Regions from separate parts of the Pseudoalteromonas sp. SG44-5 genome, predicted to be linked through region 1. Evidence: predicted binding sites of a transcription regulator. Region 1 holds the regulator's gene; each other region holds the start of a gene.
The links. The regulator sigma-54, encoded in region 1, starts transcription at its own class of promoters, with help from an activator protein. The targets are predictions, from matches to a motif close to GTTGGCACGNNNNTNGNNT.

Region 1 (4,296 bases):
CAACAACGTATGACCAGCTTAACCGTGCAGCATATTTATCAAGGTCAAGAAAACAAGCTTATTGCCTACCAAGAACTTAAAAACAAGCTTAATTTGAGCGATGAGCAAATTGCTTATATTGGTGATGACGGCCCTGATATGCCTGTTATGGAGTTAGTTGGCTTTGCAGTCGCAGTAAACGACGCGCACCCACTAATTAAACGCTTAGCACATTACACTACGCAAATGCCGGGTGGTTTTGGTGCAGTAAGAGAGCTAACCGACTTACTTATGCTTGAAAACAATAAACCATTAACTAGCCAAGGCACCAGTTCATGAATATAGCGCGCATAGTCTTAAGCGTTTTATTCATCACCTGTATGGTTTGGCTTTGGTACCCTTATTTTACTCAGGTAAATACGGTTGCTAAAGCCGACTCAGAAGTAATAGCTAAACCCGATTACACCGCCATTGAGCTAAAACAAACAGCTTTTGACGAAAACGGTGAAATTAGCCATAAAGTAACTGCGGTTAAAACGGAGCTTTACGAGCAGCTAGGATTTACCTTATTCGAAAAACCTACTTTCATATTGTACGACGACAGACAAAAAACGTGGCGTATCAATGCTGATGAAGCAACACTTTACGATGAAAGACAATTAATTTTAGAGGGTAATGTAACTGCCCAAAACTTAATTGATGGCGCAATGATAGACAAAATTACCGCCGACAATATTCAAGTAGATATAATGCTACTCACTATGCGCAGCGAACAGCCCGTTATTATAACTGGACCGAATTTAAAGATCACCGGTAAAGGCCTTGAAGCCAATTTAACAACCGAGGTGATAAAACTAATTAACCATACGCGAACACTATATTATGACCAATAACCTTGCAAAAATACTTATTATTCCATCGCTTATACTTGTATTTAATAGTAATGCGGCAGAGCAAAGTACTTCCCCATTAGCTAATCAAATTTCTATTAGTGCTGACCGCCAAGAAGGCCAACTAAAAGAAAACGTTGGTATTTTTGAGAAAAACGTCGAGATAATTCACGGTAATCGTCGTATCACCGCCGATCGTTTAGAAGTACATAAGCGCGACGAACTTGGCGATAATAAACAACTATTAATTGCCACGGGCAGCCCTGCATATTTTGAAGAAAAGCAAGCAGATGGCACTGTCATGAGCGCCAGCGCTAACGAAGTACGTTACGATGTAGCGAAACGTTTTTTAACCCTGGTAGGAGATGCAAACATTTCTCAAGCTGGGCAAAAAATTACGGCTAAAAGCATCACCTATGATATAGAGCAACAGCTTATAAGTGCTGAAAAAGATGAAAACTCAACTGATCGGGTACACACTATTTTAGTGCCTGTAGACGTAAAAAAAGAACAAAAACTCAATAAAGGTCAGCCATGAGTACATTAAAAGCAGAGCTATTAGCAAAAAGCTATAAAGGCCGTGAAGTTGTTAAAAATGTAGGACTTGAAGTAAAAGCTGGCAGCATTGTTGGTTTACTTGGCCCAAATGGCGCAGGTAAAACCACTACCTTTTACATGATTGTAGGCTTAGTACCTAGCGACAAAGGTAAAATATTAATTGATGATAACGATATTACCTTACTTCCTATGCACAGCCGTGCTCGTTTAGGTATTGGTTATTTACCACAAGAATCTTCTATTTTTAGAAAGCTCACTGTGTATCAAAATTTAATGGCTATTTTAGAAACGCGTAAGCAACTAAATAAACAAGCCAGGGAAGAAACCCTAAATAGTTTATTGGACGAATTTAGCCTGCAACATATTCGCGACAGCTTAGGTATGGCGCTATCTGGTGGTGAACGTCGCCGCGTAGAAATAGCACGTGCTTTAGCTGCAGATCCTAAATTTATATTGCTTGATGAGCCCTTTGCTGGCGTGGATCCTATTTCAGTACTCGATATTAAAAAAATTATAGAACACCTTAAAAATCGTGGTATTGGCGTACTAATTACCGACCACAATGTAAGGGAAACCCTTGATGTTTGTGAAAAAGCCTACATTGTTTCTCATGGGGAGCTAATTGCATCTGGTACTCCTGAATTTGTATTAAACGATAAAACAGTACGTGATGTTTATTTAGGCGAGCAGTTCAAACTGTAATATTTATGTTATTACTATAAGCATCTGCTAAGATTAATCATATCAATTTATAAGGATTGTTAGAGATAAATGAGGCAATCATTACAGCTGCGCATGGGCCAGCAACTTACAATGACTCCGCAACTGCAACAGGCTATTCGCTTATTGCAGCTTAGTACCTTGGATCTCCAGCAAGAAATACAAGAAGCACTTGATAGCAACCCATTACTTGAAGTTGATGAACAAGATTACACGGAAGAATCAGCAGGTAAAAACGAGCAAAAAGCAGATGACATTACTGTTAGCGCCTCTGCTGACGACACCCCAAGCGAGTATGAGCAAGATAGCGGTGAAGCACTAAATAAAGACACCATAAGCGACGACATGGCCATGGATGTATCATGGGATGAATATATGAGCGCAGCGCCTGCCTCTTCATCAGGGCCAATGCCTGAAGATGAATCTATTTATCAAGGTGCATCAACCGAAACCCTGCATGAATACTTAATGTGGCAATTACAGCTCACCCCTTTTAGCCCTACCGACGAAGCTATTGCCATAGCTATCGTTGAAGCCGTAGATGACTCTGGTATTTTAACCCTCAGTTGCGAAGACCTTTTAGCAAGCTTTAACCAAGAAACTGACGACGAACACGAAGTAGAACTAGATGAAATAGAAGCAGTGCTAAAGCGCATTCAATTATTTGATCCTGTTGGTATTGCAGCTCGCAGCTTGCAAGAATGCTTATGCATTCAATTAAATCAATTTGATAAAGACACCCCTTATATTAACGAAACAAAAATGGTGTTAACTGATCATATCGATTTACTCGCTGCTCGCGACTATCGTACGTTAATGAAAAAAACTAAGCTCAAAGAAGAAGAGCTTAAAGAAATAATGACACTTATTCATACGCTTAATCCTAAGCCTGCGGATACTATTGTCAGAGAAGAGTCTGAATACGTTATACCTGACGTGTCTGTTAAAAAAATAAAAGGCCGCTGGGTGGTAGAGCTAAACCCTGATAGCATGCCAAAAATACGTGTTAACAGCCAATATGCGGCTATGTCTCGTACAGTAAAATCCAGCGGTGACAGCCAATTTATTCGCTCGCACTTACAAGAAGCTAAATGGTTTATTAAAAGCCTAGAAAGTAGAAACGAAACACTCCTGAAAGTAACTAATTGTATTGTTAAGCAGCAACAAGCGTTTTTTGAACATGGCCCAGAAGCCATGAAACCTATGGTATTAAACGATGTTGCCGAAATAGTTGAAATGCACGAGTCGACTATTTCACGGGTCACTACGCAAAAATATATGCACACTCCACGTGGCATTTTTGAGCTTAAGTACTTTTTTTCAAGCCATGTAAGCACCGAAAATGGTGGCGAATGTTCATCAACTGCCATACGTGCCCTGATTAAAAAGTTGATAGCTGCAGAAAACTTAGCCAAACCATTGAGTGATAGCAAGATTGCAGATATATTGGCTGAGCAAGGAATTAAAGTAGCTAGACGGACAATTGCAAAATATCGCGAATCTCTGGCTATTCCCCCGTCGAATCAACGTAAAAGCTTGATTTAAGACGTACAACAAAGAGGAAAATGCTGATGCAACTAAACTTAACTGGTCGTCATGTAGACATTACAGACTCATTAAGAGACTATGTAAATAATAAATTTGCAAAGCTGCAAAGACACTCAGATCACATAACTAATGTGCATGTTATTCTCGATGTAGAAAAATTAAGTCAAAAAGCTGAAGCAACAATTTTTGTAAGTGGCGCTGAGCTATTTGCATCGACCGAACACCAAGATATGTACGCTGCCATTGACTCGTTGATTGACAAACTCGATCGTCAAGTAATTAAACACAAAGAGAAGTTTGCTCGACACTAACACTATGAAATTAAGCTCACTTATATGCCAGGACTGCAGCAAAGCTGTGGTCCTTTTTAATAGTAAAAAAAGAATTTTAGAATTCATCAGTGAACTCGCGCATAAAAAAATGCCGTATTTACCTCAGCAAGATATTCTCACTGCTTTATTGGCAAGAGAAAAGCTAGGTAGTACCGGTATTGGCCGAGGAATAGCAATTCCACATGGCCGTATGAGCGGGGCACAAGAGCCTCTTGCCTTAATTTTAATAAGCGAAACCGCTATTAATTTTGATGCAATTGATAATCGTC
Region 2 (4,296 bases), on a different contig from region 1:
CGGTTACGTAGTAAAATTCCGCCGGTTGCTTTAAATACATTTTTATAAGCATCTAATACAACGTGGTTAGCTTTGTCGCCAATTGCATGGGTGTTGGCACTAAAACCGCTTTTAAAACTAAGCGTAAATAGCTCTTCTAGTTTTTGCTGGGTTTCGAGCATTAAGCCATGGTGGTTTTTTCTGTCGGCATAATCCTCAATTAGCGCCGCGCCACGCGAACCTAATGCGCCATCAGCATAAACCTTAACGCTGCGAATAGACATAAAGTCGTTGGCATCTTGGTATCGACCTGCTTTTAACATAGTTTTTAAATCAGGACTCGCGCCACTGAGCATTGCCACAATACGCAGTGGTAAATTGCCTAGTTCACCGCGTTCTTTGTATAATTCCCAAGTGGTTTTATCTATACCCGCATCATGGGTTGAGGTAATCCCTAAACTTAATAAATGATTACCGGCAGCATCTAAAGAGTCACTAAGAGTTTGTTTTGATGGTTTTGGCATAAATTGTTTAATTAACGATTCTGCTTTATCTACAAATATACCAGTAGGATTGCCAAATTCGTCTTTAATAATTTCGCCGCCTTCTGGCGATTGGGTGTTTGCAGTAATGCCCGCAAGCTCTAGGGCTTTGCTATTTACCCAAATAGCGTGGCCATCAATTCTCGATAGTACAATAGGGCGATCGCTCACTACTTTGTCTAAATCGGCAGCGGTAGGAAACTGCTTTTTTTGCCACAGCTCTTGATTCCAGCCACGGCCAATAATCCAACCTTGTTTGTTATTTGCAAATACCTTGAGTTTATTAGTAACTTCATCAATAGAAAGCGCACCGCGTAAATCTAATTGTGACAGGTTATTACCTAAACCAATAATGTGACCGTGTGCGTCAATTAAACCCGGTAGTAGCGTATTGCCATGAGCGTCAATAAGCTTGGCATCAGGAAAGCTATTTTTTAGCGTATCGCCGCCAAGTTTAACTACTTTACCGTTTTTTATAACTAAAGTAGAAAACTGCTGCACTTCACCTTTGTACAAAGGTGTGTAGCCGTTGGCGTTGTAAATAACTTTAGTTTGCGCAACCGCAAGGCTTGAGCCTGCGCAAAGGCAAGCGAGTAGCAAAGGTTTGATTATTTTTTTGAGTGGCATAGTGAGCTTATTTTTATTGTTAATGGCTTTAACATAACAAACTCACTTTTATAATACCAACCACTTGAGGTGGTTGGATTGTTATTTGTGCAGAGTAAGCCAGTTAATTTATTGGTAAATTAATTACTGACTTGCATAAAGTGTAAATTCGCTTAAAGAAAGGTGGCCGTCTTTGTCTTTATCGTAACTTGCAAAACGAGACCATAGGGCAGGGTCACTGGCTGTTTCTGCTCGGCTTAATAAGCCGTTTTGGTTACGATCAAATTTTTCAAATTGCTTGGCAATGTTATTGCTGCTGGCAAAGCTTGGTGTGCTACAAATACTAAGCGCAACGAGCGCTATATAGCTTATATTTTTCATAAATTACTCAGTAGAGGTTATTCGTAAGATAATTTTTAAATTCAACCAATGAAATTTTATTATCTTGGTTTTTATCCCATTTGCTAAAGTTGTTTAGTAAGTGCGGTTGAGCCTCAAGCTCATGGTGAATTAAATAGCCGCTTTGATCTGTATCAAGGTGATCAAAACGTTGCTTTACATCAAGTGCTAATGAATTAAAGCTTAGTAATAATAAGCAACTAACTAAACAAGCGCGTATCTTCATGGTGCTCCTTCGCAAAGCTCATTTTAATGTCATTCGTAATAAAATAAAGTACTTGCCATAATTTAACGCCCAACATTAAATCCATTTACACACTCCCTCAGGGGTTATAGCAAATACTTTTAATTAATTTTACAAGACCAAACTTGAATTTAAACTTAAGGCTTAAACGCCTCAAACTCTTTTTTAGAGATCATTTCATCGTTATTTTCATCTAAATCAGAAAACTGTTTCATTACTTCTTTATCTTTTTTGGCTTCGGTAATAGATATTTTTCCATCCATATTTTTATCTAAAAAAGCAAAACGAGCATTAAACGATGAAGCCAGGGCAGTAGCACTAATAACTAAAAACAGTAACGAAAATGCGGCTATAAGCTGTTTCATAAAAAACTCCTTTTGTTACTAGGTTAGTTACTTAATAAACTGTTTAAACTCATCTAGCGACAGCTGACCATTTTGATCAGTATCTATTTGTGAAAAGTTTTCATGAAGTACGGCGTCCTCACCAGCTTCAGCTTCGCTGAGAGTACCGTTACTGTCTTTATCAAGTTCATTAAAAGTAGCTTGTACATCCATTGCCAGCGCGTTAGCGCTCAAAAAGCCTAGCGCAACGATTGGCATAATAATTAAAAAGCGATTACTCATGGTCATTTCCTTATAAGATAAACTTAGATTAACTATTACAAAAACGATGCCAATTATTTTTATCCTTTAAATTCAGTTGCTTATGGTTTTTGGTGTTATAGGTTAAGCAAGTTTTACAGGTATCTGTGTGTTTTTTGCAACGAAATTTGGCTTATAAATAAAGAAGCAATACAAATCAAAGAGTTGAGTTGTTGCTGTTTGGCAACAGGCAGCTTTACAGTACGAATAACAGATATATAAATTGATTCAGCTAGTGTATAACTTAAACGCTTAATAATAGGCTGTTTAAAGTTACTAAAGGATGGATGCAATGCCAGCAGCGATGGCTGAAAAATACAAAGCAATACTTAATTGGCGCCCTAATTTAATTAGCCAGTTTGTAATGAGCATGTTGCTGTCGTTATTACCCTTATCGTTAGTGGTTATTGTATTTTTAAATGCGCTTAATAAGCAGTTAGCTGTAACTCAGCAAATTGTTAGTAATAACTACCAAGTAACTAAATCGTTTAATATTTTAAAACAAGAACTCAATAGTTTAGAGCGCGCTACTCGGCAAAATTGGGTACTAAAAAGTGAGTCACTCGATACGCTCATAGTTGATAAGTGGCAAGCATCGCTACAAAGTATTGAAGATCTTACACGTGTAGCGCCCAGTAAAAGTCACACCGCACAATGGCAGCGTTTAACGAATACTCTGCAACTAGCACACACTCAACTTGTTGAACAAAAACAACAGCAGGTAGCCTTATTTTTACCTATTAGCGATTTACTCGCCGAACTTACCTTATGGTTACGCGATAAAAGCGAAACCCAAATTACTAATAATCAAAAAGAAATAGCGCAGTTACAAACTTCATTTATTAACTGGCTGGTGGCGCTAATTCCGCTAACACTCTTAGTAGGAGGCGGTTTTTTGTGGCGTATAAGTGGCCGCTTAAAAAGCCTGACTAAAATTATTGGTAAATTAGGGCAAGGTGACTGGCAACAAAAAATAGCCGTGCAAGGCTCAGCAGAGCTAGTTGAATTAGGTAATAAATTACAATGGGTGCAAGCTCAGTTACATATACTTGAGCAGCAAAAAGACACCTTTTTACGCCACGTTACCCACGAACTTAAAACACCTCTAGCCTCAATGGTCGAGGGCACCGACTTGCTCAGCGATGAAATAGTTGGCCCTATAACTAAAGAGCAACGCGCAGTACTTGAGCTTATTAGCCAGTCTATGGTGCGCCTTCGTACTATGATTGACAGCCTACTTAGTTATAACGCGATTCGTACTAGTAAAGACAGCGTAAGTGAGGTTGAGTTTAATCATTTAATTAATAAAATTAATAGTCATTTTGAGCACCGCCTAACAGCCCGAGAGCAAACCCTTATTTGGCATAACAACTTACCTAATAAGGCGCTTGCGTTACCTGGGGAGTTAATTGAAATGATTTTAGTGCAATTAATTTCTAATGGCTTAAAGTTTTCACAACACGGGCAGGCAGTATCTATAGCGTTAACCTTTGAGCACAGTAAGCTAAAAATGGCGATAAGCGACGAGGGATGCGGAATTAAAGAGCACGAAAAAGCACATGTTTTTAGCGCATTTTATCAAGGTAAGCATAGCAAAAATGTTACGCTACAAGGCAGTGGCTTAGGCTTAACTATTGTTAAAGAGTCAGTAGAGCAATTAAACGGACAATTATTAATAGAGCAAAATGAACCCCAAGGTTGTCGATTTTTAATTACGCTTCCCATAATAACAAATCAAGGAGTTAACTAGCATGACCTCGCGTTTAATGGCTATTTTATGTGTGTGTGGCAGTGCCATCATTTTATCGGGGTGCAAAACTAATAACCCCCAACAGCAAGTGGTTGATAGCCCAGTGGCGCAAACTCAAACTAAAGTAACGAG
Region 3 (4,296 bases), on a different contig from region 1:
GTCTTTACTGTATGCGCCATTACCTGCTTTTAAGGCAATATCTTTAGCCGCTTGAATACTTTCGTTAATACCTTGCAGTACGCTTTCTTCGGTTTTGAGTCGGCCATTGAGCTGGTTAATATTTTTTGTATATTGCTCATTGCTTTGTATTTTATTGGTATACAGCATAGCTTGCGATATGTCGGCAGGCGCTTCTGAGGTAGATAAATACTTTTGCTTAGTATTTACTCGCTCTTGTGCGTTTGCTACGCCATTTTGATTTTGTAATATTTTATTAATGCTGTTTTGATACATTAAGTTATTTGATAAACGCATAATTACCTCGTGGCACTAAGTAAAGTGTCAAAAATAGAACGTGCAGCAGAAAGCACCTGAGCTGAAGCCGCATAAGATTGTTGAAAGCGCAGTAAATTGGCCGCTTCTTCGTCAAGGTTTACCCCAGATAACGACTCGTACCAAGCCTCTGACTGCTGTGCGAGTGCGTCGAATGCTGCGCCGTTTGTTTTAGCTTGGCCTGTTACCACGCCAATGTCGGTTACTAATCCGGCATACGCTTGGTTAAACGTTTTATGGTTATCGGCGGTGGCACTCGTCACTACATTTTGACGCACTAGGCCGCCATTTTGTAAATCAGCTAGCTTTAAACCATTGCGGTTATCATCAAAGCCTCCCTCGTTAAACTCTAACGTAAAGCTATCGCCTGTTGCTGGCGAGCCTTCAATATCAAAATCAAAGCCATAACCGTCATAAGGAGCACCAAGGCCAGCCAAAACATTTTTACCTGGTGGTGCAATAGTAATTGGCACATTGGCACCGTTTCCATCGCTAATTAAGTAATCATTTGTACCCGCTGCTTTAACAATGGTTATATCTCCATTAGCGAGTGCAGGAGGAGTCGTAGTTGTAAAACCACCAGCGGTAACACTACTCACACTGCCAGCAGAAATAGCGCCGCTACCGGTATTATTAACCCCATCGGCGGTGCGTATTGGCGATGCTAACGCTAGGTCTTCACCGCGCCCAGTTGTTAGCGATATATTTGCTGCGGCTTCTGAATTGAGCTTAATTTGAAATTTATCGCCTTCATTACCAGCACCAGCCATAGTTAACTGCAAGCCAAATAAATCAACACCAGGGTTATTTGCCGAGTTAATTTCACCGCCTACAAATGTTGCTGTTGTAGCGGCGCCTAATGGCTCGCCTTTATTATCTACTGGCTGAATACTCACTTCGTTTGGATTTGCGGTATAAGTCACAATAAAATCACTGGCAGGTAAATTACTGCCTTTGCCGGGCTCTACTGTTGCACTAACACCCGCACCGCCGGTATTAGCTTGATAGGCAAACCCTTTTGCCGTAGGTATATTGAATATATCGCCACCCAATTTACCGTTAGCATCCATTCCCAATTGATTTTGCTGATTAAATGCATCAGCCAACGCTAAACCCATTTGGCCTATTTGATTTTGTGCAGGTACTAAAATATCGTCTCTGAAGGCAAGTAAACCACCTATTTTGCCTTTTAATTTACTGGCATCAACTTCAAGCGGCACAGCTTTGCCGCCATTTACATCTAAGCGCAGTTCTTTAAAATTTGGATCGGGGTCGCCGCGCATCGAAAACAAGTTAAACGAGCCGTTTTGCATTACAACCGCTTCACCGCTGCCCATAAAAACGAGCTTTTCACCATTAGGGCCGTCAAGCGTTTCAATGTCGATTAACTCTGATAAATCGCGAATCGCTTTATCGCGCTCGTTATATGTGCCGCTTGCAGCAGATGCGTTGTTAGTACCATTAACACCAGCAATTTGTTGGTTTAACGATCCTATTTTTTGAATTAAGGTGTTGGCTTCATCGGAGAATATTTCGAGCTGCTCATTTACAACATTTTTTTGATCCAGCACTATTCCCGACAACCTATCCATTTGGCTTATTAAGCTGTCGGCGTTAGTCATTACTAACGAACGTGCAACCGTTGACGATGGCTGATTAAGCGCTTCTTGCACGTTATTAAATAGCGAATTAATACCGGTCGATAAGCTATTCGCTTCTTGCGAAAATAACGTATCGACCCGGTTTGCTTCACTTACAAACTGATCAAAAAACGTTTTATTTGAGGTGTCTCGGTTTAATTGTTTTTGTGCAAATTCATTAAGCAATCTGTAAGTATTACCTTTGCCAACTTGATTGCCGATCATGGTGCCATGCTCTGTACGCTCGCGCACATAGCCATCGGTATTTACATTAGTAATATTTTTACTGGTTGTTTGCAACAGATCAGTGTTTGCTCTTATTCCTGAATTAGCAATGTTTAATAAATTAAACGACATGTTACTTTACTCCTTGGCGGATCACGTTTGTTGCAATATTTTTAAGCTCGCTACTGTTAAGTACGCGCTTTATTTTATCCGCATAATTTGGGTCTGTTGCATAACCGGCTTGTTGTAATGAGTCTAAAAACACTGCCGGTTTGGCGGTATTTTGTAATGCTTGTTGATAGCGTGGATTTTGAGTTAAAAAATCAACAAAGTCGTTTACGCTGTCTTTTATTGAGTCGTAAGCCCTAAAACTGGCTTGTTTTTTAACTGCAGCGCCTTGTTCAAACTCTAAGGTTACTTTGTTAGCTTTTTCGCCCTGCCAGCTTTTATCTGACTTAATATTAAATAAGTTATTTGAGCTGTTACCGTCGCTTTTATTAATAATATGCTTACCCCAACCGGTTTCAAGCGCTGCTTGAGCCACCATAACGGCTGGGTTTAAACCAATTTTTTTAGCCGCTGTTTTAGCATGCTCCCATACCGAACTTACAAATTCTTCGGCCGTTTCAAAGTTTGGCTTAGCTACTTCTGGCTTTTCGGTGTTCATAGCGCTTTTATCTACAGGCTCAGTTACGGCTTTTTTACGCTGTTGCTGCGGCAACTCTATGCCAGCACGCTGATCGCTTAAAAGATCGTTACTGGTTCTGAGTACTGAAGCTGGGGTGTAATTTTTTGCCGTAGGAGAAAGTTGCTGCACTATTAAGTCGGCAAGCCCTAATGAGCCATTAGACGAGAGCTCTGATGAAAGTTGCTGATCGTGCATTTCTTCAAAAAACTTTACGCTACTTGAATTTAATGGGCTTTCTTTGTCTTCGAAGGCTTCGCTGGCTTTGCGCATGCTTTTAAGCAGCATTTGCGTAAATATGGCTTCAAATTGTGCCGCTGCTTTTTTGAGAGCCGCTTTTGAGGCATCACTAGACGCGTCGCCACTGTTTAGGGCATCTTTACGCAAAGCGTTTAAGTTACCTAAATCAAAAAAGTTTTGCTTATCGAGATGATTTGTTTCCATCAGCTTTTTGACACAATAATGAATAATGTATAAAGCAATGCAAAAATTGAGCCAGAGGGGAAGGTGTTAAGCAAAATGCCATCGGTTACCAGCTTTTAAAACTGACCACCGATAGCATTACGTTGTTTTAAATTACAACTAGCTGGCCGTTTATTGCGCCAGCTTCTTTTAGGGCTTCTAGTATTGCCATTAAATCGCCAGGCGCGGCGCCTACTTCGTTTATAGCGCGTACTAGGTCATCTAGGCTCACTCCGGGGTTAAATACAAATGCCCGTGAGTCGTCTTGTTTTATATCTATAATACTTTGCTGGGTAACAACGGTATCGCCATCGCTAAAAGCATTAGGCTGCGATACGTTTAGCTGCTCTGCAATCGTTACTGTTAAGCCACCGTGAGTAATAGCAGCTGGTTGCAACTTTACATTTTTACCAATAACAATAGTACCAGTACGCGAATTAACAATAATTTTTGCCGCTGTATCTGCTGGGGTAAATTCTAGGTTTTCGAGCGTTGATAAGTAAGACACGCGCTGCGAGGCGTCTCTTGGGGCAATCACTCTAATAGACGCTGCATCGAGTGCTTGGGCGCTATTTGGGCCAACTAAATCGTTTATGGTTTTTTCTAATCGCTTAGCGGTAGTAAAGTCTGGGCGATTTAAGTTAAAAGTAATATAGTCGTTTTGCATAAATGGGCTTTTAACTGCGCGCTCAACGGTTGCGCCATTTGGAATACGCCCCACTGTTGGCGTGTTTATAACGACTTTACTGCCATCAAGCCCTTCTGCGCCTAAACCACCTACAATTAAACTACCTTGGCCAATAGCGTATACGTTGCCGTCGACCCCCTTTAAAAAGGTTTGCAATAAAGTACCACCACGTAAACTACCTGCACTACCAATAGATGATACGGTAATATCAATAGTTTGCCCGGGCTTTCTAAAAGGCGGTAGCTCTGCATGCACTGCAACCG

Region 2: the regulator sigma-54 is predicted to act here: its motif matches at 2,432-2,450, upstream of H5079_RS07130 (EF-hand domain-containing protein).
Region 3: the regulator sigma-54 is predicted to act here: its motif matches at 3,365-3,383, upstream of flgJ (flagellar assembly peptidoglycan hydrolase FlgJ).

The regions. Positions count from the first base shown of each region.
Region 1 is NZ_JACJES010000006.1:52,270-56,565, reverse strand. It holds gene kdsC (3-deoxy-manno-octulosonate-8-phosphatase KdsC) at 1-318, shown strand, start outside; gene lptC (LPS export ABC transporter periplasmic protein LptC) at 315-872, shown strand; gene lptA (lipopolysaccharide transport periplasmic protein LptA) at 862-1,407, shown strand; gene lptB (LPS export ABC transporter ATP-binding protein) at 1,404-2,129, shown strand; gene H5079_RS08855 (RNA polymerase factor sigma-54) at 2,199-3,692, shown strand; gene hpf (ribosome hibernation promoting factor) at 3,719-4,006, shown strand; gene ptsN (PTS IIA-like nitrogen regulatory protein PtsN) at 4,011-4,296, shown strand, end outside.
Region 2 is NZ_JACJES010000004.1:100,922-105,217, reverse strand. It holds gene H5079_RS07150 (amidohydrolase) at 1-1,148, opposite strand, end outside; gene H5079_RS07145 (EF-hand domain-containing protein) at 1,272-1,508, opposite strand; gene H5079_RS07140 (hypothetical protein) at 1,516-1,752, opposite strand; gene H5079_RS07135 (hypothetical protein) at 1,908-2,135, opposite strand; gene H5079_RS07130 (EF-hand domain-containing protein) at 2,163-2,396, opposite strand; gene H5079_RS07125 (sensor histidine kinase KdpD) at 2,707-4,164, shown strand; gene H5079_RS07120 (hypothetical protein) at 4,166-4,296, shown strand, end outside.
Region 3 is NZ_JACJES010000033.1:3,249-7,544, forward strand. It holds gene flgL (flagellar hook-associated protein FlgL) at 1-315, opposite strand, end outside; gene flgK (flagellar hook-associated protein FlgK) at 318-2,330, opposite strand; gene flgJ (flagellar assembly peptidoglycan hydrolase FlgJ) at 2,332-3,327, opposite strand; gene H5079_RS17280 (flagellar basal body P-ring protein FlgI) at 3,455-4,296, opposite strand, start outside.